3 regions of the Streptomyces thermocarboxydus genome follow, and region 3 is predicted to be linked to each of the others. Evidence: riboswitches for the same ligand, from Rfam matches in the RefSeq annotation. Region 3 holds a riboswitch; each other region holds the start of a gene.
The links. Region 3 has a riboswitch for cobalamin ahead of AY578_RS30050 (hypothetical protein). Riboswitches for the same ligand answer to the same signal wherever they lie in the genome.
Positions count from the first base shown of each region.

Region 1: another riboswitch for cobalamin. It lies ahead of AY578_RS07155 (cobalamin biosynthesis protein); the one in region 3 lies ahead of AY578_RS30050 (hypothetical protein).
Region 2: another riboswitch for cobalamin. It lies ahead of AY578_RS22245 (ribonucleoside-diphosphate reductase subunit alpha); the one in region 3 lies ahead of AY578_RS30050 (hypothetical protein).

Region 1 covers NZ_CP058273.1:1,517,159-1,526,903, forward strand. The annotation lists gene AY578_RS07145 (inorganic phosphate transporter) at 1-886, shown strand, start outside; gene AY578_RS07150 (hypothetical protein) at 915-1,136, shown strand; cobalamin riboswitch at 1,319-1,459, shown strand; gene AY578_RS07155 (cobalamin biosynthesis protein) at 1,579-2,520, shown strand; gene AY578_RS07160 (cobyric acid synthase) at 2,517-4,028, shown strand; gene cobN (cobaltochelatase subunit CobN) at 4,025-7,705, shown strand; gene AY578_RS07170 (putative cobaltochelatase) at 7,702-9,705, shown strand; gene cobO (cob(I)yrinic acid a,c-diamide adenosyltransferase) at 9,705-9,745, shown strand, end outside.
Region 2 covers NZ_CP058273.1:4,794,573-4,804,317, reverse strand. The annotation lists gene AY578_RS22275 (sensor histidine kinase) at 1-1,009, opposite strand, end outside; gene nagB (glucosamine-6-phosphate deaminase) at 1,551-2,336, shown strand; gene AY578_RS22265 (GntR family transcriptional regulator) at 2,495-3,259, shown strand; gene AY578_RS22260 (DUF3311 domain-containing protein) at 3,451-3,717, shown strand; gene mctP (monocarboxylate uptake permease MctP) at 3,714-5,342, shown strand; gene AY578_RS22250 (GNAT family N-acetyltransferase) at 5,426-5,929, shown strand; cobalamin riboswitch at 6,019-6,149, shown strand; gene AY578_RS22245 (ribonucleoside-diphosphate reductase subunit alpha) at 6,275-8,632, shown strand; gene AY578_RS22240 (ribonucleotide-diphosphate reductase subunit beta) at 8,689-9,645, shown strand; gene AY578_RS22235 (hypothetical protein) at 9,667-9,745, opposite strand, start outside.
Region 3 covers NZ_CP058273.1:6,572,556-6,582,055, reverse strand. The annotation lists gene metE (5-methyltetrahydropteroyltriglutamate--homocysteine S-methyltransferase) at 1-2,233, shown strand, start outside; gene AY578_RS30055 ((2Fe-2S)-binding protein) at 2,303-3,013, opposite strand; gene AY578_RS30050 (hypothetical protein) at 3,049-3,453, opposite strand; cobalamin riboswitch at 3,515-3,638, opposite strand; gene AY578_RS30045 (ferric reductase-like transmembrane domain-containing protein) at 3,709-4,656, opposite strand; cobalamin riboswitch at 4,906-5,130, shown strand; gene AY578_RS30040 (GHMP family kinase ATP-binding protein) at 5,428-6,234, shown strand; gene AY578_RS30035 (cysteine synthase family protein) at 6,231-7,253, shown strand; gene AY578_RS30030 (ATP-grasp domain-containing protein) at 7,250-8,491, shown strand; gene AY578_RS30025 (MFS transporter) at 8,484-9,500, shown strand, end outside.

The DNA of each region.
Region 1 (9,745 bases), 5.1 Mb from region 3:
CGGCGACGTGCTGGTCACCAAGGTCCTGCTCCCCGCGATCGCCGCCCCGCTGGTGGCGGGCATCGCCGCGATGCTGGCGACCCGGCTCACGTACCGCATGGGCCGCGGCGCCGACACCAAGGCCTCCGAGAAGGGCTACCGCGCCGGGCAGATCGCCTCGGCCGGCCTGGTCTCCCTGGCCCACGGCACCAACGACGCCCAGAAGACGATGGGCATCATCACCCTCGCCCTGGTCGCCGGCGGCGCCGTCGCCCCCGACTCCGACCCGCCGGTGTGGGTCATCCTCTCCGCGGGTCTCGCCATCGCCCTCGGCACCTACCTGGGCGGCTGGCGCATCATCCGCACCATGGGCAAGGGCCTGACCGACCTCCAGCCGCAGCAGGGCTTCGCCGCCCAGACCAGCGCCGCGACGGTCATCCTGGCCTCCTCGCACCTGGGCTTCTCCCTCTCCACGACGCACTCCGTGTCCGGTTCCGTCATGGGCGCGGGACTCGGCCGCAAGGGCGGTGTGGTCCGCTGGTCCACGGCCACCCGGATGTTCGTCGCCTGGGGCCTGACCCTGCCGGCCGCCGCGCTGGTCGCGGCGATCGCCGAGTGGGTGTGCGGCTTCGGCAGCTGGGGCACCGCCGTCGTGGCCGTCTTCCTGGTCGCCTCCAGCGCGGCCATCTGGAAGATCTCCCGGCGCGAGGTCGTCGACCACACCAACGTCAACGACCACGACACCCCGGAGACCGTCTCCGAGGAGCCCGCCGGTGTCGTCACCCAGGCGATCGCCGCCGTGACCCCGCCCCCGGCAGGCCCCTCCGAGGACCTCTCGGCCACCATCCCGGCACCGGCCCCGGCCACCGCCGACCCGCAGGCCCCGTCGGCCGCCTCGACCGTCTGACCGCGTCCGGCACGAAGGAAGTAGCAGCATGAAGATCGACTGGGCGGCCCTCGGCTCCGTGTTCGGCGTCAGCCTCGTGGTCACCGTGGCCCTGGTGGCCCTGTTCACCCTGGGCATCTCGGGTCTGTCCCGCCGCGAGCGGGCGTCCGCCGAGGGCCGGTCCGCGGCCCTCGCGGTCACCGGCGCCTACGCCTGCTTCGCCGCCTGCGCGGCGGCGGTCGGCTACGGCATCTACCTGATCATGGCCTGAACCACCGGGCCGCACGCGTGAGCGGGCGGGACGGGAGCGGCGGCTCCCGTCCCGCCCGTCGCCGTGTCTCCGCCCGTGCCGGACGTGCGCGCGTCCACGGGCCGCCGGCCGCGTTCACCCACGTGAGCCCCTCTGTGGGCCTCGGCACACTTCAGCCCCGCAGGTCAAAGGCAAGTTGACGGCCCTTCCGGGGGCATGGTGGACTGCCTCCGCCAATACGGCGGCAGAAGAGGAAGCCGGTGCGAATCCGGCGCGGTCCCGCCACTGTCACCGGGGTGCGAACCCCGGGAGCCAGGAACTCTCGCCGCCGGTCTCGTCGAACCAGGGCGCGGACACCCTGAGTGAGGACATATCGCCATGCGCGGCAGCCTGCCGAGGTCGACCAGCGACACCCCACCCCCCTTCGGGGCCGTGATCTCCGGATCCGTCACCGGCTGAACCCATGGGTGCCGATCGCGTGTTCGCGTACGGCGCCGCCGCCGGCCTCCTCGGCGACCTGCTGCTCGGCGATCCCCGCCGCGGTCATCCGGTCGCCGCCTTCGGGCGGGCCGCGGCTGCCGTGGAGCGGGGGCTGTGGCGGGACGACCGTGGCCGCGGGGCCGTGCACACCGCCGTGTGCGTCGGCGGCGCCGTCACGCTCGCCGGCCTGGCCGTCGGCGCCGTACGCCGTTCCCCCGCCGCCTCCGTCGCCCTGACCGGCGTCGCCACCTGGGCCGTCGTCGGCGGCACCTCGCTGGCCCGGGAGGCCCGTGCCGTCGGGCAGGCGCTCCAGGCCGGGGACGTCGAGGCCGCCCGCGCGCGGCTGCCGCACCTGTGCGGCCGTGACCCGCAGGCGCTGGACGCCGACGGGATCGCCCGCGCCGTGGTGGAGTCCGTCGCCGAGAACACCTCCGACGCCGTGGTGGGCGCCCTGGTGTGGGGCGCCGTCGCCGGGGTGCCGGGTCTGGTGGGGTTCCGGGCCGTCAACACCCTGGACGCGATGGTGGGTCACAGGTCGCCCCGGTACCTCCGCTACGGCTGGGCGTCCGCCCGGCTCGACGACGTCGCCGGCTGGCCGGGCGCGCGCCTGACGGCCGTCCTCGCCGCGCTCACCGGTCCCGACCCGCGTGGGGCGGTACGGGCCTGGCGCGCGGACGCGGCGAAGCACCCCAGCCCCAACGCCGGTCCCGTGGAGGCGTCCTTCGCGGGCGCGCTCGGCGTCCGGCTCGGCGGAACCCTCTCCTACGGCGGGCGGGTCGAGCACCGGCCCGTCCTCAACGGCGGCGGACGCCCCGTCGCCGTCACCGACATCGACCGGGCGGTGCGCCTGTCGCGGCGCGTCGGCTGGCTGGCGCTCGCGGCCGGGGTGGCCGCGCGGCGCGTGCTGAAGGGACGTGACCGGTGAGCGGTGGCGGACTGCTGGTCGCCGGGACCACCTCGGACGCCGGCAAGAGCGTGGTCACCGCCGGGATCTGCCGGTGGCTGGTGCGCCAGGGGGTGAAGGTCGCGCCGTTCAAGGCGCAGAACATGTCGCTGAACTCGTTCGTCACCCGCGAGGGCGCCGAGATCGGCCGCGCCCAGGCGATGCAGGCGCAGGCGTGCCGGGTGGAGCCGACGGCGCTGATGAACCCGGTGCTGCTGAAGCCGGGCGGCGACCGGTCCAGCCAGGTGGTGCTGATGGGCCGCCCGGTCGGCGAGATGAGCGCCCGCGGCTACCACGGCGGCCGCCAGGAGAAGCTCCTCGGCACGGTCCTGGACTGCCTGGAGCGACTGCGCGCCGAGTACGACGCGGTGATCTGCGAGGGCGCGGGAAGCCCCGCCGAGATCAACCTGCGCCGCACCGACATCGTGAACATGGGGACCGCGCGGGGCGCCCGGCTGCCCGTGCTGGTGGTCGGGGACATCGACCGGGGCGGCGTGTTCGCCTCCTTCTTCGGCACGGTCGCCCTGCTCTCCCCCGAGGACCAGAAGCTGGTCGCCGGGTTCCTGGTGAACAAGTTCCGCGGGGACGTCTCCCTGCTGGAGCCGGGCCTGGAGATGCTGCACGGCCTCACCGGGCGGCGCACCTACGGCGTGCTGCCGTTCCGGCACGGGCTCGGCATCGACGAGGAGGACGGGCTGCGCGTCTCCCTGCGCGGCGCCGTGCGGGAGTCCGAGGTGGCCGCGCCGGCCGGCGAGGAGGTGCTGCGGGTCGCGGTGTGCGCGGTGCCGCTGATGTCCAACTTCACCGACGTGGACGCGCTGGCCGCCGAACCGGGCGTCGTGGTGCGGTTCGTGGACCGGCCCGACGAACTCGCCGACGCCGACCTGGTGGTGGTGCCCGGCACCCGCGGCACCGTGAAGGCGCTGCGCTGGCTTCACGAGCGGGGTCTCGCGGACGCGCTGGTGCGGCGGGCCGCCGAGGGCCGGCCGATTCTGGGCATCTGCGGCGGCTTCCAGCTGCTCGGCGAGCACATCGAGGACGACGTGGAGAGCCGCGCGGGCCATGTGGACGGGCTGGGCGTGCTGCCCGTCCGGGTGCGGTTCGCCCGCGAGAAGACCCTGGCCCGCCCGGTCGGCGAGGCCCTCGGGGAGCGCGTCGAGGGCTACGAGATCCACCACGGGGTCGCCGAAGTCCTCGGCGGTGAGAGCTTCCTGGACGGCTGCCGGGTCGGCGGCGCCTGGGGCACGCACTGGCACGGGGCACTGGAGTCGGACGGGTTCCGGCGGGCGTTCCTGCGCGCGGTCGCCGAGCGCGCGGGACGCCGTTTCGTGCCGGCCCCCGGCACCTCCTTCGCCGCGCTGCGCGAGGAGCAGCTCGACCGGCTCGGCGACCTGATCGAACAGCACGCGGACACGGACGCGCTGTGGCGGCTCATCGAGTCCGGCGCGCCACGAGGACTGCCCTTCATTCCACCGGGAGCGCCCGCATGAGCACTGTGTTGTTGTTGTCGACCGCCGACACGGACCTGCTGGCGGCCCGGGCCTCCGGCGCCGGCTACCGCATCGGCAACCCCACCCGCGTCGACGTCGCGGAGGAACTGCCCGCGCTGCTGGACGGCGCCGGCCTGGCCGTGGTGCGGCTGCTGGGCGGCAAGCGCGCCTGGGAGGAGGGGCTGGCCGCGCTGAAGGCGTCCGGCGTCCCCACGGTGCTGCTCGGCGGGGAGAGCGTGCCGGACGCGGAGCTGATGGCCGAGTCGAGCGTCCCGGCGGGCGTGGTGGCCGAGGCGCTGCGCTATCTCGTGGAGGGCGGCCCGGAGAACCTCGCCGAGCTGGCGCGCTTCCTGTCGGACACCGTGCTGCTGACCGGGGAGGGCTTCGAACAGCCGCGCAGGATGCCGGAGTTCGGCGTGCACGGCTCACGGGCCGTGCAGCCGGGACGCCCGACCGTCGGCGTCCTCTTCTACCGCGCCCACGAACTCAGCGGCAACACCGCGTTCGTGGACACCCTGTGCGACGCGATCGAGGCACGCGGCGCCAACGCGCTTCCGGTGTACTGCGGTTCCCTGCGCGGCGCCGACCCGGAGCTGTACGCGCTGCTGGGCCGGGCGGACGCACTGGTCGCCACCGTGCTCGCGGCCGGCGGCAGCCACGCCTCGCAGGCGTCGGCGGGCGGCGAGGAGGAGGCCTGGGACGTCGGCGCGCTCGCCGAGCTGAACGTGCCCGTGCTGCAAGGCCTGTGCCTCACGACCTCGCGGGCGGCCTGGGAGGAGTCCGACGCGGCCCTCTCCCCCATGGACGCGGCCATGCAGGTCGCCATCCCCGAGTTCGACGGCCGGCTGATCACCGTGCCGTTCTCCTTCAAGGAGCAGGGCGCGGACGACGTTCCGGTGTACGTCGCGGACCCCGAGCGCGCCGGGCGGGTCGCCGGGATCGCCGTACGGCACGCGGCGCTGCGGCACAAGCCGAACGCCGAGAAGAAGCTGGCGCTGGTCTTCACCGCGTACCCGACGAAGCACTCGCGCGTCGGCAACGCGGTCGGCCTGGACACGCCCGCGTCGGCGGTGCGCGTGCTGGACGCGCTCAGGGACGCCGGGTACGCCGTCGAGGGGCATCCGTCCGAGGGTGACGAGCTGATCCACCGGCTGATCGAGGCGGGCGGGCACGACGTCGAGTGGCTGACGGAGGACCAGTTGGCCGCCGCGCCCGCACGGGTGCCGCTGGCCGACTACCGGGCGTGGTTCGAGAAACTCGACCCCGAGCTGCGTAACGCGATGACCGAGGCGTGGGGCGAGCCGCCGGGCTCCCTGTACGTCGACGGGGACGACATCGTGCTGGCGTCCCTGCGGTTCGGGAACGTCGTCGTGATGATCCAGCCGCCGCGCGGCTTCGGCGAGAACCCCATCGCGATCTACCACGACCCCGACATGCCGCCCTCGCACCACTACCTGGCCGCCTACCGCTGGCTGGAGGCCGCACCGTCGGAGGGGGGCTTCGGCGCCGACGCGGTCGTCCACATGGGCAAGCACGGCACGATGGAGTGGCTGCCCGGCAAGGGCCTCGGGCTGAGCGCGGCCTGCGCCCCGGACGCGGTGCTGGGCGACCTGCCGCTGGTGTACCCCTTCATCGTGAACGACCCCGGCGAGGGCACCCAGGCCAAGCGGCGCGGCCACGCCACGGTCGTCGACCACCTGGTGCCGCCGATGGCCCGCGCCGACACCTACGGCGACCTCGCCAAGCTGGAGCAGCTGCTCGACGAGTACGCGCTGGTCAGCGACCTGGACCCGGCGAAGGCGCCGGCCGTGCGGGCGCAGATCTGGACGCTGGTGAAGGCCGCCGAGCTGCACCACGACCTGCATGTCGACGACCAGCCGGACGACGACGCGTTCGACGAGTTCGTCATGCACATCGACGGCTACCTGTGCGAGATCAAGGACGTGCAGATCCGCGACGGCCTGCACATCCTCGGCGGCGGGCCGGTCGGCGAGCCGCGCGTGAACCTGGTGCTGGCGGTGCTGCGCGCCTCACAGGTGTGGGGCGGGCGGGCGAACGCCCTGCCGGGCCTGCGGGCCTGCCTCGCCGCGCACTTCGGGCTGGTGGAGAAGGAGCTGCTGGCCGAGCCGGGCGCCCCGGTGAAGGCGCCGGTGGAGCTGACGGACCTGGCCGACGGCCCGTCCCGTACGGCCGCCGACGCGATCGACCTCCTGGAGCAGCTGTGCCGGCGGCTCGCGGAGGGCATGGAGCAGCGAGGCTGGGCGGCGGACGCGGTACCGGGCCTGGTGCGGGAGGTGCTGGGCACCGAACTCCCGGACGCGGTGGCCGTGTTGCGGTTCGCGTGCGAGGAGGTCGTACCCCGGCTGGAACGGACCACGGACGAGATCGGGCACATCCTGCGCGCGCTGGACGGCGGATACGTCCCGGCGGGCCCGTCGGGATCGCCGACCCGCGGACTGGTCAACGTCCTTCCGACCGGCCGCAACTTCTACTCGGTCGACCCCAAGGCGATTCCCTCACGCCTCAGTTGGGAGGTCGGGCAGTCGCTGGCGGACTCGCTGGTGCAGCGGTATCTGCAGGACACGGGCGCGTATCCGACGTCCGTCGGCCTGACGGTGTGGGGCACGTCCGCGATGCGCACCCAGGGCGACGACATCGCCGAGATCCTGGCGCTGCTGGGATGCCGTCCGGTGTGGGACGACGCGTCGCGGCGCGTGACCGGCTTCGAGGTGGTGCCGCTGGAGGAGCTGGGCCGGCCCCGCATCGACGTCACGGTCCGCATCTCCGGCTTCTTCCGGGACGCGTTCCCGCACGTGGTGGGGCTGATCGACGACGCGGTACGGGCGGTGGCCGAGCTGGACGAGCCCGCGTCGCAGAACTTCGTCAAGGCGCACGCCGACGAGGACACCGCCGAGCACGGCGACCGACGGCGGGCCACCGCGCGCATCTTCGGCTCCAAGCCAGGGGCGTACGGGGCGGGACTGCTGCCGCTGATCGACGCCCGCAACTGGCGCTCCGACGCGGACCTCGCCGAGGTGTACGCGGTCTGGGGCGGCTACGCCTACGGCCGCGGGCTCGACGGGCGCGCGGCGCGCGGCGACATGGAGACGGCGTTCCGGCGGATCGCGGTGGCGGCGAAGAACGTGGACACCCGTGAGCACGATCTTGTCGACGCCGACGACTACTTCCAGTACCACGGCGGCATGGTCGCCATGGTCCGGCACCTGACGGGGGCGAGTCCTCAGGCGTACGTCGGTGACTCGGCGACCCCGGACCAGGTGAGGACGCGCACGCTGGGCGAGGAGACGCACCGGGTGTTCCGGGCGCGGGTGGTGAATCCGCGCTGGATGGCGGCGATGCGCCGGCACGGCTACAAGGGCGCCTTCGAGATGGCGGCCACCGTGGACTACCTGTTCGGGTACGACGCCACGGCCGGGGTCGTGGACGACTGGATGTACGAGAAGCTCAGCGCGGAGTACGTGTTCTCGCCGGAGAACCGGGACTTCATGAAGAAGTCCAACCCCTGGGCGCTGCGCGGCATCACGGAACGGCTCCTGGAGGCGGCGGACCGGGGGCTGTGGGCGGAGCCGGACGACGGCACGCTGGAGCGGCTGCGCGCCACCTACCTGGAACTCGAGGGCGACCTCGAAGGCGACTCGGAGGGCGACGACCAGTGACCACCCCCTTTCCTTTCACGGCCGTCGTGGGCCAGGACGACCTGCGGCTCGCGCTGCTGCTGAACGCGGTGTCGCCGTCCGTCGGCGGTGTGCTCGTGCGCGGCGAGAAGGGCACCGCGAAGTCCACCGCCGTGCGTGCGCTGACTTCGCTGCTGCCGGAGGTCGCGGTGGTGCCGGGGTGCCGGTTCTCCTGCGACCCCGCCGCGCCCGACCCTGGGTGCCCGGACGGACCCCACGAGGGCGGGGGCGTCGGTGCGTCCCGTCCCGCTCGGATGGTCGAACTGCCCGTCGGCGCCTCCGAGGACCGGCTGGTGGGCGCGCTCGACATCGAGCGGGCGCTGGCGGAGGGCGTGAAGGCCTTCGAGCCGGGGCTGCTCGCCGCCGCGCACCGGGGCATCCTGTACGTCGACGAGGTCAACCTCCTTCACGACCATTTGGTCGACCTGTTGTTGGACGCGGCGGCGATGGGCGCCTCGTACGTCGAGCGTGAGGGTGTCTCCGTACGGCACGCGGCGCAATTCCTGCTGGTCGGGACCATGAACCCTGAAGAGGGCGAACTGCGGCCCCAGTTGCTGGACCGGTTCGGGCTGACCGTCGAGGTGGCCGCCTCCCGCGAGCCCGACCAGCGGGTGGAGGTCGTCCGACGGCGTCTGGCGTACGACGACGATCCGGCCGCCTTCGCCGCCTCTTGGGGCGACGAGGAGACCGCCGTACGGCAACGGATCGTCGCCGCACGCACGTTGTTGCCGCGGGTGCGCCTCGGTGACTCTGCGCTGCGGCAGATCGCCACGGTGTGCAGTGCATTCGAGGTCGACGGGATGCGGGCCGACATCGTGATGGCGCGTACGGCGACCGCTCTGGCGGCCTGGGCGGGGCGGACGGACGTCCTCGCGGAGGACGTCCGTCAGGCCGCGCTGCTCGCGCTGCCGCATCGTAGGCGGCGCAACCCCTTCGACGCGCCGGGGCTGGACGAGGACAAGCTCGATCAGACGCTGGAGGAGTTCTCCGACTCCTCCGGGGACGACGACCCCGGCCCGGACGGGGACGGCGGCGGCCCCGGTGGGGGCGGTGGGCGGCCGGAGCCGGACGAGGGTCCCGCGGGTGACGGCGCCGACGCCGGCGCCCGGCCCGAGGAGGGTGAGGGTGAGCCCGCGCCCGGTGGGGCCGGGGAGCAGTCCCCCGTGCGGGCGGCGGAGCCCTTCCGTACCAAGGTGCTGAGCGTCCCCGGCATCGGTGAGGGGGCCGCCGGGCGGCGGTCGCGGGCGCGGACCGAGCATGGGCGGACGACGGGCGCGCGCCGGCCCCAGGGCGCGCTGACCAAGCTGCACCTGGCGGCGACCGTCCAGGCGGCGGCTCCGCATCAGCGGGCACGGGGGCGCTCGGGGCGGGGGCTCGTCGTGCGCCGGGACGATCTGCGGCAGGCGACCAGGGAGGGCCGCGAGGGCAACCTCGTGCTGTTCGTGGTGGACGCCTCCGGGTCGATGGCCGCGCGGCAGCGGATGGGCGCCGTGAAGGGCGCCGTGCTGTCGCTGCTGCTGGACGCCTATCAGCGGCGGGACAAGGTGGGTCTGGTGACCTTCCGGGGGTCGGCGGCGGATGTCGCGTTGCCGCCCACCTCGTCGGTGGACGCGGCGGCGGCCCGGCTGGAGTCGCTGCCGACCGGCGGGCGCACCCCGCTGGCGGCGGGGCTGCTCAGGGCGCACGACGTGCTGCGGGTGGAGCGGCTGCGGGATCCCGCGCGGCGGGCGCTGGTCGTGGTGGTGACGGACGGGCGGGCGACCGGTGGACCTGAGCCGGTCGCGCTGGCGGCTCGTGCGGCGCGGCTGTTCGCGGCGGAGGGTGTCGCCTCCGTGGTCGTGGACTGCGAGTCGGGGCCGGTACGGCTCGGTCTTGCCGGGCAGCTCGCCGGTGAGCTGGGCGGGACCGCCGTGACGTTGGACGAACTGCGGGCCGACTCGATCGCCGGTCTGGTGAAGGACGTGCAGAGGAGGGCCGCGTAGTGCCCAAGGGACAGCCGAGTGTCGTGCCGGACGACGGTCT
Region 2 (9,745 bases), 1.8 Mb from region 3:
CATGGACGATGGCGATGGACCCGACCCGCCGCACGGCCTCCTCCAGCGCCGCCCGCCCGCGCTCCGAGCCGATCCGGCGGGCCTGGAGCCGCAGCAGCGCGGCCACGGTCTGGAGGTTGTTCTTCACCCGGTGGTGGATCTCCCGGATGGTGGCGTCCTTGGTAATCAACTCCCGTTCACGGCGGCGCAGTTCGGTCACGTCCCGGAGCAGCACCAGGGAGCCGATGCGGGTGCCCTTCGGCTTCAGCGGGATCGCACGGAACTGGATGACTCCGTCGTCGGACTCGATCTCGAACTCGCGGGGCGCCCAGCCGCTCGCCACCTTCGACAGCGCCTCGTCCACCGGCCCGCGCGAGGGGGCCAGTTCGGCGGTGGTCCGCCCGAGGTGATGGCCCACCAGATCCGCGGCGAGACCGAGGCGGTGGTAGGCGGACAGGGCGTTGGGCGAGGCGTACTGGACGACGCCGTCGGCGTCGAGCCGGATCAGGCCGTCGCCGACGCGCGGCGAGGCGTCCATCTCCAGCTGCTGGTTCGCGTACGGGAAGGCGCCGGCCGCGATCATCTGGGCCAGGTCCGAGGCGCTCTGCAGATACGTGAGCTCCAGCCGGCTGGGCGTGCGCACGGTGAGCAGGTTGGTGTTGCGCGCGATGACGCCGAGGACCCGCCCCTCGCGCCGCACCGGGATGGACTCGACGCGGACCGGGACCTCCTCGCGCCACTCCGGGTCGCCCTCGCGCACGATCCGGCCCTCGTCCAGGGCCGCGTCCAGCATGGGCCGGCGGCCGCGCGGGACCAGATGGCCGACCATGTCGTCCTGGTAGGAGGTCGGGCCGGTGTTGGGCCGCATCTGGGCGACGGAGACGTACCGCGTGCCGTCGCGGGTGGGGACCCACAGGACCAGGTCGGCGAAGGAGAGGTCGGAGAGCAGCTGCCACTCCGAGACCAGCAGATGGAGCCACTCGAGGTCGGTGTCGTCGAGGGCGGTGTGCTGGCGTACGAGTTCGTTCATGGAGGGCACGTCAGCGAGCGTACCCGTGCGCTTGTGACCCCCGGAAACACCCGCGGGCCGCGGCGCCTGGGAGGGACCCTCAACCCTCCCGGCACCGCAGCCCGGAGCAATATCGGCCGGTGGGGTGTGCGGTCCCGGTCGGCCGAAGGATGAGGAGCCGGGGCAGTCAGGGCAGAGAGCCTCGGATCCTCGGTCCGCCTTCCTGTGCGGGGAAGGCAGGTCTGTGTGTCCTGCTACGCATTGTGGACTAGACCACTGCGCCTGTAAATGCGTCGTACGGCGTTCTTCCGCGCCCCCCGCGCCTTTTACGGACGCAGACGGGTCCACCACGCAGCCTAACCCGACCGGGGTCCCCTCGGGGCGGGTCGGAGGCCACGTTTTCGGGGCACCCGCGCGCGGGGAGCGGTTTCGGCCCGGGTGCCGGTTTCACCTCGGCGGGCGGGCGCCCCTCTGCTAGATTGAGATTGGTCTAAACCACATGGTCCCGGCACCTCCCGGGGCCCGTCCCAGTCGAGTCCACCGGAAGATCGGCAGGCCCACCGTGGAAGTTGTCATCGTTGCGGACGCCAAGGCGGGAGGCGAGCTCGTCGCCGAGGCCATGGCGCGGCTGCTGCGGCGCAAGCCCGACGCCCTGCTCGGCGTGGCGACCGGCTCCACGCCGCTGCCCGTCTACGAGGCGCTGGCGGCGAAGGTCCGCGCCGGCGCCGTGGACACCTCCCGCGCGCGGGTGGCCCAGCTCGACGAGTACGTGGGACTGCCCGCGGACCACCCCGAGTCCTACCGCTCGGTGCTGCGGCGCGAGGTGCTGGAGCCGCTCGGCATCCCGATGGACGCCTTCCTGGGACCCGACGGCACGGCCGAGGACGTGCAGGCCGCGTGCGAGCGCTACGACCGTGAGCTGGCCGAGGCCGGCGGCGTGGACCTCCAGCTGCTCGGCATCGGCACCGACGGTCACATCGGCTTCAACGAGCCGTGCTCCTCGCTCGCCTCGCGCACCCGCATCAAGACGCTGACCGAGCAGACCCGGGTGGACAACGCCCGCTTCTTCGACGGCGACATCGCCCAGGTGCCGCACCACGTCATCACCCAGGGCATCGGCACCATTCTGGAGGCCCGGCACCTGGTGCTGCTGGCCACCGGCGAGGGCAAGGCGGACGCGGTCGCCGCCACCGTCGAGGGCCCGGTCGCCGCGGTATGCCCGGCGTCCGCGCTCCAGCTGCACCCCCACGCCACCGTCGTGGTCGACGAGGCCGCCGCCTCCAAGCTGAAGCTCGCCGACTACTTCCGCCACGCCTACGTCAACAAGCCGGAGTGGCAGGGCCTCTGACCACCGCCCGTGGTCTGGACCATCGCTGGTCACAGGGGTATACAAAAGGGATCACGGAGCGTGCGAGGGGCCCGCCCCCGCCCGGAGCCGTGCCACGATGTCAGCCGTGGCCGACGGTCTGTCGGCCGCTTCGGCAGCCGGAGCCGGGAAGGCAGAGCATGAGCACCGACGTCAGCAGTACGGAGAACGAGGGTGGGACCGCGGTCCGTACGGCGCGCGTGCCCAAGTACTACCGGCTGAAGAAACACCTGCTCGACATGACCGAGACCGCGCCCCCCGGCACGCCGGTCCCGCCCGAGCGCACGCTGGCCGCCGAGTTCGACACCTCGCGCACCACCGTGCGCCAGGCGCTCCAGGAACTGGTGGTCGAGGGCCGGCTGGAGCGGATCCAGGGCAAGGGCACCTTCGTCGCCAAGCCCAAGGTGTCCCAGGCGCTCCAGCTCACCTCGTACACGGAGGACATGCGCGCCCAGGGTCTGGAGCCGACCTCGCAGCTTCTCGACCTCGGGTACATCACGGCCGACGACCGGCTCGCGGGCCTGCTCGACATCACCGCCGGCGGCAGGGTGCTGCGCATCGAGCGGCTGCGCATGGCCAACGGCGAGCCCATGGCCATCGAGACCACCCACCTCAGTGCCAAGCGCTTCCCGGCGCTGCGCCGCAGCCTGACCAAGTACACCTCCCTCTACACGGCCCTGGCCGAGGTGTACGACGTCCGTCTCGCGGAGGCCGAGGAGACCATCGAGACGTCCCTGGCCACGCCGCGCGAGGCGGGCCTGCTGGGCACCGACGTGGGCCTGCCGATGCTGATGCTGTCCCGGCACTCGCTCGACCGGGACGGTCAGCCGGTGGAGTGGGTGCGGTCGGTGTACCGGGGCGACCGGTACAAGTTCGTCGCGCGCCTCAAGCGCCCCCAGGACTGAGCCAGGCAGCCGTCCGCGTGACCGCAAAACCCGACAGACCGGGTGGTTGACAGGATTTTCGTTGCTGTTGCCTTGCGGTTGCGCTGCTGCTGCATACCGCCCCTCCTACGGGGGGTTACGGCCGCCCCGCGCCCTCACCTACATTGCCGCGAGCCAACGTCGGCGATCAGTGAGGGGACGGGAGCCGTCTGATGTCGCAAACCCCGCAAACAACTCCAGGGCCGGTGGTGACGCCTGTGCGCGTCGTCATCGGCGTCTGTCTGCTCGCACCATTCGTCGCCATGCTGTGGGTCGGGTCCTACGCCAAGACCGACCCGACGTTCATCGGCATCCCGTTCTTCTACTGGTACCAGATGCTGTGGGTGCTGATCTCGACCACGCTGACGATGACCGCGTACAAGCTCTGGCAGCGTGACCAGCGCGCCCGCTCTGCCGCGAAGGGTGGTGCGGAGCAGTGAACGACGGCGTGAACGGCGTGGCACTCGCCGTCTTCATCTTCTTCTTCGTGCTCGTCACCGCGATGGGCTTCCTGGCCGCACGCTGGCGCAAGGCCGCGAACGAGCACACCCTCGACGAATGGGGCCTGGGCGGGCGCTCGTTCGGCACCTGGGTCACCTGGTTCCTGCTGGGCGGCGATCTGTACACCGCGTACACCTTCGTGGCCGTCCCGGCGGCGATCTACGCGGCGGGCGCGGCCGGCTTCTTCGCGGTGCCGTACACGATCCTCGTGTATCCGCTGATCTTCACCTTCCTGCCCCGGCTGTGGTCGGTGTCGCACAAGCACGGCTATGTGACGACCTCCGACTTCGTGCGCGGGCGGTTCGGCTCGAAGGGGCTGTCGCTGGCCGTCGCGGTCACCGGCATCCTGGCGACGATGCCGTACATCGCGCTGCAACTGGTCGGCATCCAGGCGGTGCTGGACGTGATGGGCGTCGGCGGCGGCGAGAACACCAACTGGTTCGTCAAGGACCTGCCGCTGCTGCTCGCCTTCGGTGTGCTGGCCGCGTACACCTACTCGTCGGGGCTGCGGGCGCCCGCGCTGATCGCGTTCGTCAAGGACACGCTGATCTACCTCGTGATCGCGGTGGCGATCATCTACATCCCGATCAAGCTGGGCGGTTTCGACGAGATCTTCGCCTCCGCGCAGGAGGCGTACAGCCAGACCAACCCGGCCACGGGCGCACCGCGCGGCGCCGTGGTGCCGGGGGAGGCGGGCCAGTGGACGTACGCCACGCTGGCGCTGGGCTCGGCGCTCGCGCTGTTCATGTACCCGCACTCGATCACCGCGACGCTGTCCTCGCGCAGCCGTGAGGTGATCCGCCGGAACACCACGATCCTGCCGCTGTACTCGCTGATGCTGGGCCTGCTGGCGCTGCTCGGGTTCATGGCGATCGCGGCCGGGGTGAAGGTGCAGAACGGCCAGCTTGCCATCCCGCAACTGTTCGAGAACATGTTCCCGGACTGGTTCGCCGGTGTGGCCTTCGCGGCGATCGGCATCGGCGCGCTGGTGCCGGCGGCGATCATGTCGATCGCGGCGGCGAACCTCTTCACCCGCAACATCTACAAGGACTTCATCAAGCCGGACGCGACGCCCAGGCAGGAGACCGCCGTCTCCAAGATCGTGTCCCTGCTGGTGAAGGTGGGCGCGCTGATCTTCGTCCTGACCATGGACAAGACCGTCGCGATCAACTTCCAGCTGCTGGGCGGCATCTGGATCCTGCAGACCTTCCCGGCGCTGGTGGGCGGCCTGTTCACCCGCTGGTTCCACCGCTGGGCGCTGATCGGCGGCTGGGCGGTCGGCATGATCTACGGCACGGTCGCCGCGTACGGGGTGGCGTCGCCTACGCAGAAGCACTTCGGCGGCTCGTCCAAGGAGATCCCGGGCATCGGGGAGATCGGTTACATCGGTCTCACCGCCTTCGTGATCAACGTGCTGGTCGCGGTCGTCCTGACCTTCGTCCTGCGGGCGGTCAAGGCGCCGGAGGGCGTCGACGAGACCAAGCCGGAGGACTACACGGCGGACGTCGGCGACCCGGGCGTGGAGGTCGAGCTCCCGCCGGCCACGGCGGGCAGCGCGCACTGACGCGGTCATACATACACACGGCAGCGGGCCGTCGGTGGAAAACCGGCGGCCCGTTGTCGTGCCCGTGCGGCAGACTCCCCCGCATGGACATCGTCATCCGGCCGGTGACCGCCGGCGAACACGCGGAACTGGGTGAGATCACGGCGCAGGCCTATCTCGGTGACGGCCTGCTGGACTTCGGGGAGTCGGACGGCTACCTGGGCGAGCTGCGGGACGTGGCGAAGCGGGCGGCGGCGGCCGAGGTGCTGGTCGCCGTGGGGGACGGCACGCTGCTGGGCGGGGTGACCTTCGTGCCGGGCCCCGGCCCCATGGCGGACCTCGCCGGGCCCGGCGAGGCGGAGATACGCATGCTGGCAGTCTCCGCCGACGCCCGCGGCCGGGGCGCCGGCGAGGCTTTGGTGCGCGCCTGCGTCGACCGCGCGAGGGGGCTCGGCCGTACGCGGATGGTGCTGTCCACGCAGCGCAGCATGCACGCCGCGCACCGGGTGTACGAGCGGCTGGGCTTCACGCGCAACCCGGCGCGGGACTGGAACCCGCTGCCGGAGGTGGACGACATCCTGCTGCTGGTCTACGAGCTGACGCTCTGACAGCCCACTCCTGCCTCTCCGCGCGACACCACTGTAACCCCTGCGCGACACAACATATGGGTCCGTCAGCGGCACCCGGCACAAGATGTATGCTCATGCTCGCTGTCGTCGCAGGGGAATCCGGTGCGAATCCGGAACTGTCCCGCAACGGTGTACCCATGCCTGCCCACGGGCGCGCACGGGAGTCAGTCCGAGGACCTGCCGACAGTGCGCCCGGCCCTTCCGGTCCGGGTGCCCTGACGTCCGGGCCTCGCGGAATGGGCCGGTGGACGCGACGCCGCGTGCGTTCGTGTGCTGCCCCCTGCGCTCTTCGAGGCCCCCGTGCCGAGCGAGGGAGAGCCCCACGTGACCATCGCGCCAGCCGATCCGGCTTCAGCGACCCGCGTGACCGAGGAGAGCGACGGCCCCGGGGCCGCGCTGCTGCGGACCCTGACCCAGCTGACCGCCGACCTGCCCGACGCCGACCCCGGCCGGGTGGCGGCCGCCGCGCTGCGCGGCCGGTCCGCCGCCGCCGACGAGGCGGAGCTGCGGGAACTGGCCGCCGAGGCGGCGGCCGGGCTGATCTCCGAGGACCCCGCCTACTCCCGGCTCGCCGCCCGGCTGCTGACGATCGGCATCCGCGCCGAGGCCGCCTCGCAGGGCGTCACCTCGTTCACCGGCTCGGTGGCCGCCGGGCACCGGGAGGGCCTGATCGGCGACCGCACCGCCGCGTTCGTCCGGCTGCACGCGGCCCGCCTGGACGCGCTGATCGACACGGACGCCGACGACCGGTTCGGCTACTTCGGGCTGCGCACCCTGCACAGCCGCTATCTGCTGCGCCACCCGGTCACCCGCAAGGTCGTCGAGACGCCCCAGCACTTCCTGCTCCGGGTCGCGTGCGGGCTCGCCGAGGACGACAGCGAGCGGGCGCTGGAGGAGGTCGCCGCGCTGTACGGGCTGATGAGCCGGCTCGACTACCTGCCCTCCTCCCCCACGCTGTTCAACTCCGGCACCCGCCACCCGCAGATGTCGTCCTGCTACCTCCTGGACTCCCCCCGGGACGAGCTGGACTCCCTCTACGAGCGCTACCACCAGGTCGCCCGCCTCTCGAAGCACGCCGGCGGCATCGGCCTGTCCTTCTCCCGCGTCCGCGCCCGGGGTTCGCTGATCCGCGGCACCAACGGGCACTCAGGCGGCATCGTCCCGTTCCTGAAGACGCTGGACGCCTCGGTCGCCGCCGTGAACCAGGGCGGCCGCCGCAAGGGCGCCGCCGCGGTCTACCTGGAGACCTGGCACGCGGACATCGAGGAGTTCCTCGAACTGCGCGACAACACCGGCGAGGACGCCCGCCGTACGCACAACCTGAATCTGGCGCACTGGGTGCCGGACGAGTTCATGCGCCGGGTCGCCGACGACGCGCCGTGGTCGCTGTTCTCCCCGGTGGACGTGCCCGAGCTGGTCGACCTGTGGGGCGAGGAGTTCGACGCGGCCTACCGGGCCGCCGAGGCCAAGGGCCTGGCCCGCAGGACGCTCCCGGCGCGCGAGCTGTACGGCCGGATGATGCGCACCCTCGCACAGACCGGCAACGGCTGGATGACCTTCAAGGACACCGCCAACCGCACCGCCAACCAGACCGCCGAGCCGGGCCACGTCGTCCACTCCTCCAACCTGTGCACGGAGATCCTGGAGGTCACCGACGACGGGGAGACGGCGGTCTGCAACCTCGGCTCGGTCAACCTCGCGGCATTCGCCGGCGAGGACGGCATGGACTGGGAGCGCCTGGACGCGGCGGTCCGCACCGCCGTGACGTTCCTGGACCGGGTGGTCGACATCAACTTCTACCCGACCGGGGAGGCGTCCCGGTCCAACAGCCGCTGGCGCCCGGTGGGTCTGGGCGTGATGGGGCTGCAGGACGTCTTCTTCCGGATGCGGATGCCGTTCGACTCCCCCGAGGCGAAGGCGCTGTCCACCCGGATCGCCGAGCGGATCATGCTCGCCGCGTACGAGACGTCCGCGGGACTGGCCGAGCGGCACGGCCCGCTGCCCGCCTGGGAGAAGACCCGCACCGCGCGGGGCGTGCTGCACCCCGACCACTACGGCGTCGAGCTCGCCTGGCCGGGGCGCTGGGAGGCGCTGCGGACCAGGATCGCCGCGACGGGCCTGCGCAACGCGCTGCTGCTGGCGATCGCGCCCACCGCGACCATCGCGTCCATCGCGGGCGTGTACGAGTGCATCGAGCCGCAGGTGTCCAACCTGTTCAAGCGCGAGACGCTGTCCGGGGAGTTCCTCCAGGTCAACTCGTACCTGGTGGAGGACCTCAAGCGGCTCGGGGTGTGGGACGCGCGCACCCGTGAGGCGCTGCGTGAGGCGGGCGGCTCGGTGCAGGACTTCGCGTGGATCCCCGAGAACGTACGGCGGCTGTACCGCACGGCGTGGGAGATCCCGCAGCGCGGCCTGATCGACATGGCCGCCGCCCGGACCCCGTTCCTGGACCAGGCGCAGTCGCTCAACCTGTTCCTGGAGACGCCGACCATCGGGAAGCTCTCCTCGATGTACGCCTACGCCTGGAAGCAGGGGCTGAAGACCACCTACTACCTGCGCTCCCGCCCGGCGACCCGGATCGCCCGCGCGGCCCGCGCCGCCGTCCCCGTCCAGCAGCCGGCCGGCCCCGAGGCCGTCGCCTGCTCCCTCGAGAACCCCGAATCCTGCGAGGCCTGCCAGTGACCACCAGCACGACCAAGAACCTGCTCGACCCCGGCTTCGAGCTGACCCTGCGCCCCATGCGCTACCCGGACTTCTACGAGCGCTACCGGGACGCGATCAAGAACACCTGGCACGTCGAGGAGGTGGACCTGCACTCGGACGTCGCCGACCTGGCGAAGCTGACGCCCGAGGAGCAGCATCTGATCGGCCGGCTCGTGGCGTTCTTCGCCACCGGCGACTCGATCGTGGCGAACAACCTGGTGCTGACGCTGTACAAGCACATCAACTCGCCCGAGGCGCGGCTGTATCTGTCGCGGCAGTTGTTCGAGGAGGCCGTGCACGTCCAGTTCTATCTGACCCTGCTGGACACGTATCTGCCCGATCCGGACGACCGGGCGGCGGCCTTCGCGGCCGTGGAGAACATTCCGTCCATCCGGGAGAAGGCCGAGTTCTGCTTCACGTGGATGGACTCGGTGGAGCAGATCGACCGGCTGGAGTCGAAGGCCGACCGGCGCCGCTTCCTGCTGAACCTGATCTGCTTCGCGGCCTGCATCGAGGGCCTGTTCTTCTACGGCGCGTTCGCCTACGTCTACTGGTTCCGCAGCCGGGGTCTGCTGCACGGCCTGGCGACCGGCACCAACTGGGTGTTCCGCGACGAGACGATGCACATGAGCTTCGCCTTCGACGTGGTGGACACCGTGCGCAAGGAGGAGCCGGAGCTGTTCGACGAGGAGCTCGGCCGGCAGGTCACCGACATGCTGCGCGAGGCCGTGGAGGCGGAGCTGCAGTTCGCCCGTGACCTGTGCGGCGACGGACTGCCCGGCATGAACACCGCGTCGATGCGGCAGTACCTGGAGTGCGTGGCCGACCAGCGTCTGGTGCGCCTGGGCTTCGCTCCGGTGTACGGCTCGGAGAACCCGTTCTCCTTCATGGAGCTGCAGGGCGTGCAGGAGCTGACCAACTTCTTCGAGCGCCGTCCGTCCGCGTACCAGGTCGCCGTGGAGGGCACGGTCGACCTGGACGAGGACTTCTGACGCCGGGGCGCCGGGGCCGTCTCACGCCGCCCGTGCGGGGCGGCGCGGGGCGGTCCCGTGCGCCGGACGGGACGCGGCCCGGGGGTCGGGCGGTTCCGTG
Region 3 (9,500 bases):
CGTCGAGGGCTACTGGAAGGGCCGCGTAACCGCCGAAGCCCTCCGCGCCACGGCCGCCGAACTGCGCCGTACGAACTGGCTGCAGTTGGCCGACGCGGGCATCGACGAGGTACCGACCGGCGACTTCTCGTACTACGACCACGTCCTGGACACCACGGTCATGGTCGGTGCGATCCCCGAGCGCCACCGCGCCGCCGTGGCCGGCGACGCGCTGGACGGCTACTTCGCCATGGCGCGCGGTACCCAGGAGGTGGCACCGCTGGAGATGACCAAGTGGTTCGACACCAACTACCACTACCTCGTCCCGGAACTGGGCCCCGACTCCGCGTTCACCGCCGACTCCGCCAAGCAGGTCGGTGAGCTGAAGGAGGCCCTCGCGCTCGGCCTGACCGCCCGGCCCGTCCTCGTCGGTCCCGTCACCTACCTTCTGCTCGCCAAACCCGCCCCGGGCATGCCGGCGGACTTCGAGCCGCTCACCCTGCTGGACCGGCTGCTGCCCGTGTACGCCGAGGTCCTGGCCGACCTGCGGGCGGCGGGCGCGGAGTGGGTCCAGCTGGACGAGCCCGCCCTCGTCCAGGACCGCACCCCGGCCGAGCTGAACGCCGCCGAGCGCGCCTACCGTGACCTCGGCGGTCTAGCCGACCGGCCGAAGCTCCTGGTCGCCTCGTACTTCGACCGGCTCGGCGAGGCGCTGCCGATGCTGGCCAAGGCCCCGGTCGACGGTCTCGCCCTGGACTTCACCGGGGCGGCGGCCGCCAACCTGGATGCGCTGGCCTCCGCCGGCGGGCTGCCCGGCAAGCGGCTGGTCGCCGGTGTGGTCAACGGCCGCAACGTCTGGGTCAACGACCTCGCCGCCTCCCTGTCCACGCTCGGCACGCTGCTGGGCCTGGCCGACCGCGTCGACGTGTCCGCCTCCTGCTCCCTGTTGCACGTCCCCCTGGACACCGCCGCCGAACGGGACATCGAACCGCAGATCCTGCGCTGGCTCGCCTTCGCCAGGCAGAAGAGCGCCGAGGTCGTCACCCTCGCCAGGGGTCTCGCCCGGGGCACCGACGCCATCGCCGCCGACCTGGCGGCGAACCGTGCGGACCTCGCCTCCCGTGCCGACTCCCCCGTCACCCACGATCCGGCCGTCCGCGCCCGCGCCTCCGCGGTCGCCGAGACCGACGGGCGCCGTTCCCCGTCCTACGCGGAGCGCGCCGCCGCCCAGCGCGCCCACCTCGGGCTGCCGCTGCTGCCGACCACGACCATCGGCTCCTTCCCGCAGACCGGCGACCTGCGCGCCGCCCGCGCCGACCTGCGCGCCGGGCGGATCGACACAGCCGACTACGAGGAGCGGATCAAGGCGGAGATCCAGGAGGTCATCTCCTTCCAGGAGAAGACCGGCATCGACGTCCTCGTACACGGCGAACCCGAACGCAACGACATGGTCCAGTACTTCGCCGAGCGACTCACCGGCTACCTGGCCACGCAGCACGGCTGGGTCCAGTCCTACGGCACCCGCTATGTCCGCCCGCCGATCCTGGCCGGCGACATCTCCCGCCCCGAGCCGATGACGGTGCGCTGGACGTCCTACGCCCAGTCGCTCACCGAGAAGCCGGTCAAGGGCATGCTCACCGGGCCGGTCACCATGCTCGCCTGGTCCTTCGTCCGCGACGACCAGCCACTCGCCGACACCGCCCATCAGGTCGCCCTCGCCCTGCGCGACGAGGTGCACGACCTGGAGGCCGCGGGCACGTCCGTCATCCAGGTGGACGAACCCGCCCTGCGTGAGACGCTGCCGCTACGCAGCGCCGACCGGGCCGGATACCTGGACTGGGCCACCGAAGCCTTCCGGCTCACCACGTCCGGCGTCCGCCCGGACACCCAGATCCACACCCACATGTGCTACGCCGAGTTCGGCGACATCGTCCAGGCCATCGACGACCTCGACGCCGACGTCATCAGCCTGGAGGCGGCCCGCTCCCGTATGCAGGTCGCCCACGAACTCGCCGCCCACGGCTACCCGCGCGAGGCCGGACCCGGCGTCTGGGACATCCACTCCCCGCGCGTCCCGAGCACCGACGAGGCCGCGGAACTCCTGCGCACCGGCCTCAAGGCCATCCCCGCCGAACGGCTCTGGGTCAACCCCGACTGCGGTTTGAAGACCCGCGCCTGGCCCGAGACCCGGGCCTCACTCGAACACCTGGTGACCGCCGCCCGCACCATCCGTGACGAGCTGTCCCGCTCCTGACCCCCGGCTCACCGGGCCGGACGCACGGCTTCCGGCCCGGTGAGCGGCACAGCCCGAAACGGATACACCTCATCGCAGGGCTGGGCGACGTACACCGCCGGCCAGCCCGCAGTCACCGCACTTCGAGCCGTTCGGCGCGCGGTAGTAGAGGCAGCAGCTTCGGCGGCGGAACGTGAGGTCGGGGCCGGTGAGCACGCCGGTGCCCGCCAGGCGTCCGGTGTCCAACAGCTCGGTCGTGAGGTCGGTGAGCGGCCCGCGTACGGCGGGACGGAGCGCGAGCAGGGCGTGGGCCGCCCCGGCGAGCGCCGACGCCGAGTTGCCGTCCAGCAGACGCGGGGCGACCTTGACGCGCAGTCCGTCGGCCAGTGCCGACAGGTGACGGGTCACCTGCTGGTACAGGGCGCGGGCGGTACCGTCGTCGAGCCGGTCAGCGTGCCAGCCGGCCGGGCGGGGCACCCGGAGGGCCGGCCCGTCGTCGGCCCGCTCCAGTCCTTCCAGGTCGGGGACGATTCCGTGCAGGACGACGCAAGCCAGGGCCGGTGACCAGAGACGGGCGGCGTGACCGAGGTGGGCGATGGAGACGCCGACGCGCGGCTCCACAGTGTGGTGGCGGCGTGCGACGGCTTCGGCAAGATCGGTGAAACCCGACGCGTAGGAACGGGCGACCGGATGCCAGCAGTCGTCCCGTCCGCCGATGTGCAGGGCGAAGAAGCCGCCGAGGCCCGCCACGTCGTGGAGGGCGGCGGCAACGGACGCGGCCGAGGCACGGGCGTCGTGCACGGTTCTGTCCTCCTTCCGGCTCTCCGTCCACACGGTCAGGAGGCCGAACGCCGTCGCGGCGGCGTGATGGCGTACAGGTCGAGGATGTCCGGCCGTGGTGCGACGCCCGGTCCGCCGGCGCGTGCCCAGGCGGCGATGTCCTCGGTCGCGTCCGGGTCGTTGACCAGTCCGAGCCAGACGGGCCGGGCGCCGGCGGCCCGGCCTTCCGCGGAGGGCTGGACGACGATGACGTTGGCGTGTTCGCAAACGTCGAGGCAGTCGGAGACGCGTACCGGTGCCGCGGCACGCAGGCGTTCGGTCTGGGCCGCGTGGTCGACACCGGTCACCTTCCGGGTGCCGCAGCAGCAGTCGCGGCACACGACGATGCGGCACGGCACGGGGCCGGTGACCGTCGCGGGCCTCTCGTCGTCAGTCGTTGGTCCGGTCGGCGTTACGGGCATGCGGTGCCGTCCCTCTCTCCGGGGAGATCCGCCCCGGGGTCTGTCGAGGAGGCGACCGCGTGAGTCTCCTGGCTCTCGGGTCAATGCTCGTCCCGGCCTTCCCACCCGCTACCGGGCAGTGGCCTGTCGGGACTTGCTCTCCGATCACAGTGGCGGGACCGCGCCGGATTCACACCGGCTTCCTCGTCCGCCGTCGCCCTGTCGCTGCTCATCCTCCCATCCCGGTACACCGTCCGGCCCGCTCCGAGTCGGCCGTCAGTCCGTCTCCTGAGCGTGCGGGGCCGTCGCGGGCGGATGGGTCGGACGGTCCCGCCCTCCGTCACGGCCGGACACCACCACGACGAGGAGCCCGACGACGACGGCCCCGACGGCGACCCGTCCCGCCGCCCGTAGCCACCAACCCGGCCGGCCCACGCCCCCGCCGGCCGGCCCCAGCCGTTCCGCCCGCCGGGCCGGTCTCAGCAGACGGATCAACAGCAGGGCCGCGACCGGCAGTTGCAGCAGCCACAGCATGGTGCGCGGCCATTCCCCGTACCAGACGTTGGTCCCGTACAACAGGGTGTGCCACACGCTCAGCACGTACACGACGATCACGAACCGGTGCAGCCGGCGCCAGGTGTTCGCTCCGATACGGTGCCGGACGTAGAACAGCAGCCCCAGCGGAATCGCCAGGTACAGGGCGCCCTGGCCGATCGGGATGGCGACCTGGCCGGTTCCGGAGTCGTACCAGCCCGGCACGAAGGTGTCCGCGAAGGCCACCCACAACCGCTCGGCCCAGTCCACCTTCGTCTCGTAGCGGACGAGTTCCGCCGCGAACATCAGCGCGTGCGCGAACATCAGGGCCATGGTCGTCAGGCTGGTGGTGCGGTGCCAGCGCTCCAGCACCTGCCGGGAGACCGGCAGCCGGGCGGGGCGTGGCCCCGACAGCACCAGGCCGAGCATGACCGTGCCCCACGCCCACAGCAGGGCCGACCAGCCGAACGCCTGGCTGAGCAGGTACATCCAGTAGGTGCCGGGATCGTCCATGAACGGCATGACCGCGACGGTGTCCGAAGCACCCGAATCCATGCGCGCCCACAGGAACGCGAACACGAGCGCCGTGACCACCACCGCCGCGGTGGCGTCGGGCAGGGCGGCCCGCAGATCGCCGCGCAGCGCGACGCGGTCACCGGGAGGCCGTTTCCCTCCGGGCAACGGGGTCATCGCCCCGTCTTCGTCCGGCCTCACGTCTGACGTCATCAGGGGCCTCCCGGGCACGGGCCACCGCAGCAGCGGTGCGCATGTGGCGTGAGGCAACAAGTCTGGCTGATGAGGGAGTGATCTCCGAAGGCGTTATCCGGCCAGAGCCGCCACGAGAACCGCGCGTGGAGGCACACCTTGTTCTGCGTCACCTCCACATTCAGGACAACCCGCCGAGGCTCCACTGTCGCAGGAAGCACGAGCGCCTCTACGCTGATCCTCGCAGTCGGTTCGCGCCTCCCGTCCACCCGGACGCCCGGTGGCGCGACGCAAGAGGGAACCCGGTGTGAGTCCGGGACTGTCCCGCAGCGGTGAGTGGGAACGAAAGCCGTCGGTGTCACTGGGCCCGCGTCAGGGCCGGGGAAGAGACGGCCGGTAGGTGTCCGCCCTTTCGGCAGACGTGCCCGCGAGTCCGAAGACCTGCCACTGCGCCCGCGTCCCGCGGGCTGTGCACGTGACCTCGTGGACTGGGTTGGCGGTATGGGCGGTCGTACGTCGTGCGTGTGGCCGCGCCTCCTTCCCTGTCGGTGTTCAACGCCCGGTACGGAGGAGGACGGTGTGCGGGACCCAGCCTGTTCGCGTCGGCCGTACCGACCCCGGGCCGGTGTGTCGTCCGGCAGACCGGAGCCGACGAGGCCCGGACCCGTCGCGGGCTTCCTCCGGGAACGGGACTCATCCGGAGGCGCGGTGTCCGGTGTCTGCCACGGCACTCTGGGCGAGCTGTACCAAGGCCCGTTGCGACCGGACACCGATCCCGAGATCGCGGTGGTGTCCTTCCCCGTGGACCGCCACTCATGGGTGTACTTCACACCGAGGACGACGGCCGGCCCGCCACGTCCGCCGGCACTGGGTGAGAAGTCGGCGACAGCGGCCCGGCTCTTCCTGGACCACTACGGTTTCGCCCTGCCCCCTGGCGACTGGCGCACCCACTCCGAACTTCCGGTGGGCGTGGGGATGGCCAGTTCCACGGCGGACATCGTGGCGACGCTGCGCTGTCTGTTCCGTGTCTTCTCCCTGCCGTACGACACGGACGTGGTCCTCGGCGTCCTGACGGACATCGAGCGCGCCGACAGCGTCTTCCTCGACGAGTTCGCCCTGTACCTCAGCGGCCGGCACCGGGTGGTGCGGCGGCTGGGCCAGGACATCGGCTTCCACACCGCCTACGTCACGGAACCCGGCACGGTGGACACCGCCGCCGTCACTCCCCTGCTGCTGGACCACTACCGGCGCCGCGGCGAGGAGTACCACCGGTGTCTGACCGATCTGCTGAAGGGCTTCGACTCGGGTGACCCGGCCGCCGTCGCCCGGGCCGCGACGACCAGCGCCGCGTTGTCCCAGGAGGTGCTGCCCAAGGCGACCTTCAGCAGCCTGCAGGCTCATCGTGAGCGGTTCGGCGCCGACGGCGTCTTCGTAGCCCACACCGGCTGCCTGGCCGGCTATCTCTTCGCCTCACACCCACGGGCCGAGGTCAAGTCCGAACTCTCCTCGTTCTTCCACTCGCTCGGCCACCAGTGCACCTTCACCCAAGGAGGCTACGGGTGATCCACCCCCACATCGCCGACGCCCTGAAAGTCCCGGACCTCGTCCGGCTCACCGACGGCCTGGTCCTGCTGCGGTTCGAGTCGATGAAGATCTACTCGGCCCTGGCCGCTGTCCGTCATCTGCTGGAGCGGGGCACGGTCCGTCCGGGCCAGACCCTGATCGACAGCTCCAGCGGCATCTACGCCTACGCCCTCGCGCTGGCCTGCCACCGGTACGGCATGCGGTGCCACATCGTCGCGTCCACCACCGTGGACGCCACCACCCTCGCCCAACTGGAAATCCTCGGCGCCGCGGTGGAGCAGGTCAGACCGTCGCGGAACCTCAAGCTCGACCAGGAACTGAGGGTGCGACGGGTGCGCGAGATCCTCGCCGAGGATCCCGGCCACCACTGGATGCGCCAGTACCACGACGACGTCCACTACCTTGGCTACCAGGAGGTCGCCGACCGGATCGCGGCGGAGTTCCCGGCCGCACGGCTGACCGTCGTCGGCGGGGTGGGTTCCGGAGCCTCGACCGGCGGCATCGTGGAACGCCTGCGCGTTGCGGACCCCTCGGTGCGTCTGGTCGGCGTCCAGCCCTTCGGCAGCGTCACCTTCGGCAGCCAGGACCATCACGATCCCGAGGCGATCATCGCCGGCATCGGTTCGTCGATCGTCTTCGACAACGTCCGCCACCATCTCTACGACACCGTGCACTGGCTGGACTTCACCCACGCCATGTCCGGTGCCGTCGCCCTGCTGCGCGAGCATGCGGTGTTCGCCGGGCTGTCCACCGGTGCCGGCTATCTGACGGCGACGTACGAGGCCCGCCGTCACCCCGACCGACTGCACCTGGTGGTAGGGGCCGACACCGGACACCGCTACGTGGAGCGCGTGTTCGCCCGGCACGCCGAGGCCCTGGACCCGGCCGCGCTGAAACCCCTCGAGGTCCGCACTCCGGAGGAGATGACCATGCCGTGGTCGAGGATGACGTGGCAGCGCACTTCCTGCCCGGCCCACTGGAAGGAGCGGGCGGCATGACCGTGGCCTGCCTGGAGTCACTGACCTTCGGCCTCGGCCATCTGGTCCGCGCCGCCGATCGGCTCGGCGAGCGCCTGCTGCTGCTGACCCGGGCCCCCGCCTACTACGCCTACGAATTGGACCGGCTGCCCGCCGGCACCCTCGACGTCGTCGTGACCGACACCTTCGACGTGGAGCGGACCGCCGATCTGCTCCGGCGCACCCCGGGACTGCGCGGCCTGATCAGTTCCACCGACATCTGGACCCTGGCCGGCGCTGCCCTCGCCGAACGCCTCGGCCTGCCCGGTCTCGATCCAGCCGTCCTGCGGCTGACCCGGGACAAGGCCGCCGTACGCAACAGGCTGCACAACGCGGGCCTCACCCGCGGAAGGGCCGTCGAAAACGCCGGCCCGGACCGTGAGGCACGTGGGCTGCTGCTCAAGGAGGCGGGACTGCCGCTCGTGCTCAAGGACACGGCGGGCACCGGGAGCCAGAACGTGTGGCTGGTCCGGGACGAGGGCGAACTCGACGCGGCGCTCGCCGAGGCGTCCGGTCGGGACCTGAAAGGACGGTTGTTCGCTGAGCCCTATTTCAGCGGCCCGGTGTACAGCGCCGAGACGCTCACTTGGGACGGCCGCACCCGGCTGCTGGGCGTCTCCAGCCGGCTCATGTCACCGGAGCCGCGCTTCCGGGAGGAGATCACCGCCTTCCCCGTCGCCTTCCCCGACCTGCAGCGGACATCGCTGGAGCGCTGGCTCGACCGGGTGCTCGCCGCCATCGGATACACCGACCGGTTCGCCCACGTGGAGTTCGTGCTGACCACCGACGGCCCGGAGGTGGTGGAGGTCAACCCCCGGATCGGGGGCGCCCTGGTCGGGGAGGGTATGTGCCGGGCGCTCGGCGTCAACGTGTACGAGGCGATGATCGAGGCCACGCTCGGCCGTCGCCCCCAGCTCATGGACTCGGACCTGCCCGGTGGTCCGGCCGTCGCCTTCGTACTCGGCTATCCTGCCGCACCCGGCGTGTTCACCGGCGTGGCCGGGCTCGACCGGCTCACCGACATGCCGGGAAAGCCCGCCTGGTACCCGGTCAAGCGGACCGGCGATCTCATCGAGCACCTGGGCGACAGCCGCGGTTACGCGGGCATCGTGTACGCCGAGGCGGAGACCGCCGAACTCGCCACCCACCGTGCGGTGGCCGCCGCGGGCGCCCTGCGGGTCCTCACCGACCCGGCCGGCCGGGAGGCGCCCGGTGGGTGAGCGCACCACCCGAGGGCCGGGTCTGCGGGTCTCGCTGTTCCCGCTCACCGGTCCGCTGCGGTTCCTCCTGCTCAGCTCGTTCCTCATTCCGCTCGGCAGCTTCATGGTCCTGCCGTTCATGTCGGTGTTCCTGCACGAACGGCTCGGGATGGGGCTCGGCACGGTCGGGGTCGTCCTGGCCGTGGCATCGCTCGTGCAGTTCTCCGGCGGCATCGTCGGAGGAGCCCTCGCGGACCGGATCGGGCTGCGCCGCACGATGCTGTGGGCACTGGTCGTGCGCACCGCCGGTTTCGCCGGGCTCCTGCTGGCCCTGCGCTGGCCGCCTCTCGCGGTCTGGGCGCTGGTCCTGACGTGCTGCGGTGCCGCGCTCTACCTGCCCGCGAACAAGGCGTATCTGGTGCACGGCGTCGACGACGAGCGCCGCCCGGCGTTCCTGTCGGCGGGCAACGCGGCACTCAACGCGGGCATGGCCGTAGGCCCGTTGATCGCCGGGCCGTTCGTCCTGTCGTCGCCCGGCTGGCTGTTCGCGGCCGTCACGGCGCTGTTCCTTGCGGTCACGGTGGGACACGCACGGCTACCGGGGACCACCGCGGAACACCCCACCGGATCACCGGAAACTGCCCCGTCGGGACTCCTGACCGGCGTGGCACTCCTGCCGTTCGCCGCCAACGCGCTGGCCTTCTACCTCTACTTCCACTTCCAGCACTTCCTTGCGGTGTACGCCGTCGCGCGCGCCTCCAGCGCGTTCTACAGCGTGGTGCTGCTGCTCTGCTTCACGCTGGTCATCGTCGTACAGCCACTCGCGTCCGGCATGATCCGGCGCATGCCGTACGCCCTCGCCCTCGCGGTCGGCTTCACGGGCCTGGCGGCGGGCCTGGCCGTGCTGGCGGCCGGAACCCGGGCTGCACTGCTGGCCGGCGGCGCCCTGATCACCCTGGGCGACATCGTGCTGTTCCTGAAGAACGACCTGGAGGCGCTGCGCCGCAGCCCGCGCTCCGACGCCGTGGTC